DNA from 2 places in the Zhenhengia sp. genome. Region 2 is predicted to be linked to the other one. Evidence: riboswitches for the same ligand, from Rfam matches in the RefSeq annotation. Region 2 holds a riboswitch; the other holds the start of a gene.

Region 1 (4,439 bases), on a different contig from region 2:
AGATTAATCCCAACTTCTTCTACCCATTTAACTGTCTTTTTGTTATGTTGGAATTGCGGATAAGCAAGTACTTTAACATCTCGTTTCCCTAATTCTTCTTCTATCCTAGCAAAAGACATGCTCACCTGATAGCGCACTTCATTTTCGCTTAATTCATCTAATAAAGCATGACCATGGGTATGGCTTTGTATATCAACAAGCCCGCTTTCTTCCATCTCCTTTGCCTGTTCCCAAGTAAAGTGAGGCATAGTCGTATCTATTCCTACATAAGCAGATGTAATAAAATAAGTAGCTGGTGCATTATACTTCTCTAAAATAGGATACGCTATGGTATAATTACTTAAATACCCATCATCTGTAGTGAGTATAATAGGTTTCTCAGGCAATCCACCCTTTTGCTCAAAGTAGTCCTCTAGATTCTTAAAATGTATAGGTGTATAACCATTATCTAATAAAGTCTTAATATGTTCTTCGAACAATTTCGTACTTACAGAAATACTCTGTTCACTATCACTTTCGCCTACAACATCTTTAAATTCATGATACATAAGTACTGGAATATATGGCTTTTCATAAGTCATTTGCATAGCAACAGGATAATCCGGTGTTAATCTTTCACTTCTTTCACCTACTTTAGTCATATCCTTAAAGTCTAAATAATACTCCTGTACATGGGGAACTTCTTGTCCTTTTAATTTAACAATAATCTTTATTTTATTAATACCATTTTTCCCATCATATACTTCTTCTTTTAACTTAAATGGAAATCTATAGCTTTTTTGCACGGATTGGTCATTAAATTTATACTCTACAAACTCAATACCTTCATAATATGAAACTAAAAATTCACCTGGATTTCCTACATTAATTCCCTCCTCAAGCTTAATATATGGCGTAGTATCCTCTTCAATCTTATGAGTACTTATCCAATTCTCACTAACAATTTCATTATACAGATCTATAATTTTATAATGTGCCTTATTCAAGTCCCCTTGATTAAAAATTAATTTTACTTGCCCTATATTCATAGGAATACTATAGTACAATCTAGATATGGCATCTAATTGCTCGGAAAGCGATAACTTATTATTTTCTAAGATATAGTCATTAATAAGTACTTTAACTTGTTCTTTCAATTCTTCAGGCAAATTATAAATCGCTTCTATATCTTCATTACTCTCTACCTTATGACTTATCCACTTGAATCCATGCGTCTTATAGAGCTTAAGTGCTATATCTAAATCATAAACACTATAAATATTTTCATACTCTTCAATGAGCGACTCTATTCTTTCATGAAATTTTCTTAGCTCTCCTACGCTCATATCTTCATTTAAACCAATATTAATCCATACTTTTTTTCCTGCATACTTCTTAGATATTTCTTCTAAGTCCTGTTCTAATGTATCAGAAACAGTATACATAAGTTGTATGCCTTCTAGATTTAAATCGTCGCTTTCATCTATTGTCGCTGTTGCTATTTTCCACTTTTCATTATTTCCATCTATGTATGCTGCATTGACACCGTATGTTACAATGTGTTGTTGATTGCTATTATCTAAATAAACATCTACAATAGGTGTATTTTTTCTACCTTGAAATATCATAAAGAATACTGTCATACCGATGGCTATCAGTATAATCAACAGTATACTATATCTTTTTCTTGTTTTTTTCATTGTATCTCCTTCATATTTTATTTCTTTTATTGTACCATATATCGCTAATAAGTCTAAATATTTTACTTGTTATTATATGTAAATTGCAAGTTGAACTATATGTACATTGACTTATCAAAAAAAATATAATATTATATAATTGTTCTTATATATATTTTTATAAACTAAACTAATATTTATAAATATGCTAGGGGAGCTTTTTTAGGCTGAGAGTGCATTTTGCAGACCCTTATGACCTGTGTACGGATAATGCCGCTGCAGGGAAGTGTGTACAGGATCTAAGAATACCTAGGCACATTTATTGTGTCTTTTTTTATGTATTCTCCTCGATTAAGTATATTTATAAAAAAAGGAGGAGAAAAAGAATGAATGAATTTTTAGCAAGTCTATCTGAAACACCTATGATGGTTTGGGTAAGTTTAGGCATATTTGTTATCCTACTCATTACTGCTGTAATCATCAAATCTCAAAAGGTAAAAGCCACTACCCCAAAACTCACTTCTAAAACTTTAGCTTTTGGTGGTATGTGTGTTGCTTTATCCTTTATCCTATCTTACATTAAGCTTTTTGAAATGCCCCAAGGCGGTTCTATAACTCTAGTAAGCATGTTACCTGTTATCTTGTTTGCATTTGTATGTGGTCCTACAGCTGGTATCATTGCTGGTCTTGCATATGGTTTCCTACAATTTTTCCAAGGTGCTTATGCTGCAAACTGGATTTCTATCTTACTTGATTACCCTCTTGCATTTGCTTGGCTAGGCTTTGCTGGTATTCTTCCTAAGGCTATTAAATCTCTAGAACTCCGCTTTAGCCTCGGCATCCTAATCGCCATTCTTGGGCGCTTCTGTATGCATCTTCTATCAGGTGCGATTTTCTTTGGCGAATATGCACCAGAAGGTATGAACCCTTGGATCTACTCAGCAATATATAATGCAGGGTTCCTATCTGTAGAATTTGTTATAACCCTAATTATTGGCATTATTATTCTTAGAACACCAATTTATAAATATTTAAAAATTACATTTGCAAATTAACTTTTATGTTTCACGTGAAACATTAGTAGATATTTCTATACAAGCGCTCAGAGAGTATTAAATCAATCTCTTTGGGCGTTTTATTTTTAGCATTAATCATCAATACACCATGTCTAATATCTACATGTTTCTGTTGTGCTAAATTAATTAAATTATTTTGCATTGCATCAAACTCACTTATTGACTCATCTTCTTCATAAATATAGGCATGTATAGGACCTGTATAATTGCCTTTATCATAAATCTCATATTTACCCGTATTTTCTAGGTATTGTCTTACATAATATAGACTCTTTTCTATAGATACAATCATGCTTGCTTTCCTCTTTCAAAGTTTTTCTAGTATTATGCGTCATTTCATCTTGCTTAATACAAAAAAAGTTTCAAAAAAGCTGAAGAATTTTCTATACATAGGACTATATAGTATATGTAGAACGTGAAAGGAATCCTAGGGCTTTTTACATTCTACGAATGAAAAGTAAAGCTTACTGGTTCCCCCTTTCCACTATTCTTTACTTTTCTCAAATCTAATAAATAAATGTGGTAGATATTTATTAGATTTTCTCTAAAACTTTATAAAGCTTATGCTAAGTGGTTAATGTTAATACCCAAAGTATAACGTTCTTTTCTCTAATTGAACTTATATCTGGCTTATGATAAATGTGATGACATCCCTTTCATCAAGCAGATGATAACTTCTCTTATAGAAAGCAACTGCATACCTCAGGTTAAGACTTTTATCTACTAGACTAAATGCCTAATGATAAGTTTTATACTTCTACCACACAAAGAAAACCCAACCTAAATGCAGCTATTTAAAGGGGGAGCTGTATTTAGGTTGGGTTTTTATTTTTATTTAAGCGATTGCTTTATTATTTTCTTTAGCTAATCGAATAGCTTCTTTCTCTTCATCTGATAATTGATATGTAGATTGTCCATTCTGTACAGGTTTTGAGTAAACATAGGATCCATCTCTACTATAAATCCCATTTAATACTATACCATTATCTTCTGCATCTAACATAGCAATTGCAAAAGATAAATCTGCACCTACTTTTTCAATAGCATTATATCTTACAACACCAACTTTTTGTGTGCAATACTTCATTTCATTACTAAGTGTATCTATTTTTTCTTTTATCTCATCTTGTTTTTCTTTAACACTATTTACTTTTTTAGCATAATGAATTAATAAATCTTCTAAATCTACGTCTTCTTTTATCATAAAGGCTTGATACTTCTTCTGTATTTTTTTTAATCTTGATAAACTCATGAGTAATATAATTAATAAAATTAAGCAAAATACTGCTAATCCAAGCACAATATAAATCATATATGGGTTTAATAGTTCTACCACTGATTCCATTTAAAAGCATTCTCCCTTAAAACTTTTCTATTTTATCTTGCTAATAATTCTTTCTAATTCATCATTGCTGTAAAATTCTATTTCTATTTTCCCTTTACGCTTACCTTGTGTAATAGAAACTTTAGTTCCTAAAGACTTTTGCAACCCTTCTTGTACTTCTTTTATGAAGACTTGATTGCCAAGAGCCTCTTCTAATACTGCTTGCATTCTTTTACGTGCTTCTTTAGCCGCTTGCTCTTCACTTTTTTCAGCTTTTGCAATTACACTTTGAACATATTTTTCTGTTTCTCTTACAGTCAATTCATGTGCAATGATATACTCTGCTGCTTCTTTTTGTAATTGAATATCTTTAATGGATAA
Region 2 (4,439 bases):
TTTCTTGCTTGCTGAATATAAGAATGAAAATCTGAAAGCATATGATTAAGTGTCTTGCTATGCGTTGCATTATATATAATATCATGGAACTTATGATCTAACTCTTTGAGTTGATTCACTTCATTTTTTTCTACATAAAACGAAGTCAGCGCTAAAATCTCTTCCATCTCTTGTAAATCTTGTTCTGTAATACGTTCTGCTGCTTTTCTCGCTGCTAAACCTTCAAGTCTTGAACGAATAAGATAAATATCTTCAACGTCCTCTTGTGTAATCCCTGCTACGACTGTTTCTTTATTAGGTATGGATTGTACTAAGCCTTCTAGCTCAAGCTGTCTAATAGCTTCTCTTACAGGCGTACGACTTACACCTAACTCCGTTGCAATTGTACTTTCTCTAAGCACATCCCCAGGTTTGTAACTTCCTTCTAGAATAGCTTCCCTGATTGTGTTAAACACTTTACCTCTAAGAGAAGCTTTATCTGATACACCAATATTGTATCCCACTTTAATCCTCCTTACCCGCACCCATTCGTACGCGTATCTATGTATACAAACCTTATTCTAACAAATTCTATGAAAAGTGCAATTGTTTTTTTAGTAGGCAACCCATTTATCATCTTTATCCTTGTAAGAAACAAGACTTTCCTCTAACACTCTATCTTTAAGCTTATATTCTTCCCCATCTATACTTAATGTCATCACCCATCTTAAAGCAATCTTATACCCTACATTTTGCATCTTGCCTGTATCGTTTACTTCCCTATTCGTTAAATGGACAATCTCTAACACGCTAGCCTCTAAATCTCCATTTTCTGTAACCTCTACCTGCTCTAGCTCTACTTCCATTTGAGCATTTTGAACATCTTTATTTTTAATGAACCAGTCTTCAAATTCTCCTATTATGGATTCCCTACTCTCTGAAACCACATGATTTTCTAAGTTCTTACTGTTATGTCCTTTTATTCCTTTTATATAAGCTGCGTAAAAAGTATTAATACTTTGATTAAACCTTTCACTACCAGTCTTAGAAAGCTTAAAATCCTCTATAACAAACTGCTTCTTTTCATTTGAGATGGTAATTTCACTCTCATAAGTTTCAATATTACCATAAATATCATAGATTTTTAAAGGATATGTCCCCTCTAATACCTGTTCAAAATCAACACTCCCTTCCCAGTTAGCCTGCTTCTCACCACCTAATTCTACTATCGTCCCTGGAATAGTCTCAATATGAACTCCCACCGTTTGGTAAGGTATCTTTATCTCTGTCTGGGTAGGCACCTCTATATCTGTAATATAATCACTACATATTTCATTTGGAAAAGCTATACGTACAGTATAATGACCTGGTAACACATTTTTTACAATGTATTTATTGTTTTCCTTTTGTGTAACAGGTTCATCATTAAACCATACAGTAGACCCTAAAGGTGTATAAATATTAACATCCTCTATTCTAAAAGGAAATACAACCTGCCACTTATCCTCTACTTTTACCACACTTAAAGTGCTGGTTACGTTCTGCCCCGCAAAACTATACCTCACTTCATAAAAAGCTTTTGCTTCATTTCCTGTTTGCTCCCCTATCTGTCCTCTACCTTCTTCCATTTTGACGAATCCTTTTTCCTCAAAATAGTTACTTAAATACTGTGCCATTTCTACATCATTAAAATCATGTAATCGCTCATCCTCATAAAACAGAGAAGCTGCCGATACATAGTCCCTACTATTAAGTGCTTTCATATATGCGTTTACAATATAACGTGGCTTCCCCTTATAATCATTAAAAAGACACCATGCAGTACCTAAACTAAGAACAATTAAAGCCATTGTCACTAGAAGTACCTTCTTATTCGTTTTCATTAGTTTCCCCCCATATATGTGGATATCGTTTAGTATAACTATATGATACGGTTGTCCTATTTATGCTCAGTCATTCTAAAAATATTAATTTCTTAAAATTGTTTAATACTCAATAATTTTATGATAAAATATAAAAAAATAGCAAAACCTGGGGAGCTCGTGTGCGGGCTGAGAGGAAGTCATCAACTTCGACCCTTTAAACCTGATTTGGGTAATGCCAACGTAGGGAACAAGGTTAGTCATAGCATAGCATATTACTAAGCGAAACTTGTCTACGGGTAGGTTTCGCTATTTTTATACCTAAAATTAAACTTTAATCAAGGAGGAACAAACTATGCATTACACAACTCAAATAGATGCAGCCAAAAAGGGAATTCTTACACCCCAAATGCATCATGTAGCATCCTATGAAAACATATGCCCTGAAACTTTACGAGAACTTGTTGCTAAGGGACATGTTGCTATTCCAGCTAACAAAAATCACATATGCCTTACACCTTATGGTATAGGACACAAACTTAAAACTAAAATTAATGTCAATTTAGGTACTTCAAAAGACTGCCTCAATCTAGATGTAGAAATGGAAAAGGTAATGACTGCTATAGACTTAGGTGCTGAATCTATCATGGACCTAAGCTCTTTTGGAGATACAGCAGCTTTTAGAAGAAAACTTACCAAGGAATGCCCTGCTATTATCGGAACTGTACCTATCTATGATGCTGTTGTCTACTATAACAAGCCTTTAAAAAAAATCACTTCTGATGAATGGATTGAGATTGTGCGTATGCATGCCGAAGATGGAGTAGACTTTATGACCATTCACTGCGGCATTAACCGTGATACAGCCAACTCTTTCAAACAAACAAAACGTCACACTAATATTGTTTCTAGAGGTGGCTCTATTATCTTTGCTTGGATGGAGCTTACTGGGCTCGAGAACCCATTCTTTGAAAGATATGATGAAATTCTAGATATCTGCGCCGCTTATGACGTTACCTTAAGTCTCGGCGATGCATGTAGACCTGGCAGTATTGAAGATGCTGGAGATGTCTCTCAAATTAAAGAACTTGTAGCATTAGGTGAACTTACACAGCGTGCGTGGGACCGTAATGTTCAAGTCATTATAGAAGGCCCTGGCCATATGCCACTTAATCAAATCCAAGCCAATATGGAAATTCAGCAGACCATCTGCAAAGGTGCACCATTCTATGTGCTTGGGCCTTTGGTAACAGATGTAGCACCAGGCTACGACCATATTACAGCTGCTATTGGTGGCGCGATCGCTGCGACTTATGGAGCCTCTTTTCTTTGCTATGTGACACCAGCCGAACACCTTAGACTCCCAACTGTTGATGATGTTAAGGAGGGTATTATTGCTTCTAAAATAGCCGCTCATGCTGCCGACGTAGCGAAAGGGCTTCCTGGTGCAAAAGATTGGGATTACGCTATGAGTGAAGCAAGAAGAAACTTAGACTGGGAAAGACAGTTTGACCTTGCTATAGACCCTAATAAAGCGAGAGATTACCGCACTTCTAGTACTCCAGAGCGTGAAGATACTTGTACTATGTGTGGTAAAATGTGCGCTGTACGTAACATTAATAAAATTCTTCGCGGCGAAGATGTCGATATTATGGACTAAAACATTCGAAGAAAGAAGGAATCTTTAATGAAAGTTAGAAAGCTTACACTTGCAGGTTTATTAATTGCTTTAGGCGTTATATGTTCAGCTTTTTATATTCCACTTGGAGCTGCTAAGTGCTTCCCTGTACAACATATGATTAACGTTATAAGTGGCGTTATTCTAGGTCCTTTTTACGGCCTAGGTGTAGCCTTTTGTATCTCTCTTTTAAGAGTACTCTCTGGTACTGGTACACTACTTGCTTTTCCTGGTAGTATGATTGGCGCCTTCCTCTGCGGCTTATTATATATGAAAACACAAAAATTACATATGGCTTATATCGGTGAAATCATTGGTACAGGTATTATTGGCGGGCTTGTAGCATTCCCTATGGCTACACTTATTATGGGTAAAGAAGCAGCACTTTTTGCCTATGTTATGCCTTTTATGATTAGCTCATTAGGAGGCGCAACTATTTCTATTATGGTCCTTAATGTATTACGTAAAACAAAAGTATGGCAAGAGTGGCTAACATGTTTAAGCAAATAGCTAGTAAGGTCCACGAAGTACGTCCACTTATTCATTGTATTACCAATTATGTAAGTGCCAATGACTGCGCTAATGTACTTCTAGCTTGTGGTGCTTCTCCTATTATGGCTGATGATGTACATGAAGTAGAAGAAATTACAGCATCTGCACAGGCTCTTGTCCTTAATTTAGGTACACCTAATGAATCTAAATTTATCAGTATGCTAAAGGCAGGTCAAAAAGCTAATAACCTTGGTATACCTGTTATCTTTGACCCCGTTGGCATAGGTGCATCCCAATTTCGAAAAGATTTAGCTAAGACATTACTAAAAGAAGTTTCTTTTTCTGTTATTAGGGGCAATGCCTCTGAAATCACTACGCTTGCTACTTGGCAAAATCATTCCTCTTGTATAGATACCAACGCTTTAAAG

The links. A riboswitch is a leader RNA that binds a small molecule or an ion and turns the genes downstream of it on or off. The one in region 2 is predicted to bind thiamine pyrophosphate.
Region 1: it holds a riboswitch for thiamine pyrophosphate, as region 2 does, so the genes downstream of both, thiT (energy-coupled thiamine transporter ThiT) here and thiC (phosphomethylpyrimidine synthase ThiC) in region 2, are expected to answer to the same signal.

Annotation. Positions count from the first base shown of each region.
Region 1 is NZ_JBKVCH010000019.1:21,023-25,461, forward strand. It holds gene ACLTBU_RS15740 (polysaccharide deacetylase family protein) at 1-1,679, opposite strand, end outside; TPP riboswitch at 1,859-1,960, shown strand; gene thiT (energy-coupled thiamine transporter ThiT) at 2,045-2,713, shown strand; gene ACLTBU_RS15750 (YkuS family protein) at 2,736-3,026, opposite strand; gene ACLTBU_RS15755 (DUF4446 family protein) at 3,570-4,079, opposite strand; gene ACLTBU_RS15760 (ParB/RepB/Spo0J family partition protein) at 4,107-4,439, opposite strand, start outside.
Region 2 is NZ_JBKVCH010000004.1:22,602-27,040, forward strand. It holds gene ACLTBU_RS05795 (GntR family transcriptional regulator) at 1-503, opposite strand, end outside; gene ACLTBU_RS05800 (hypothetical protein) at 594-1,862, opposite strand; TPP riboswitch at 2,003-2,111, shown strand; gene thiC (phosphomethylpyrimidine synthase ThiC) at 2,197-3,501, shown strand; gene thiW (energy coupling factor transporter S component ThiW) at 3,529-4,029, shown strand; gene thiM (hydroxyethylthiazole kinase) at 4,014-4,439, shown strand, end outside.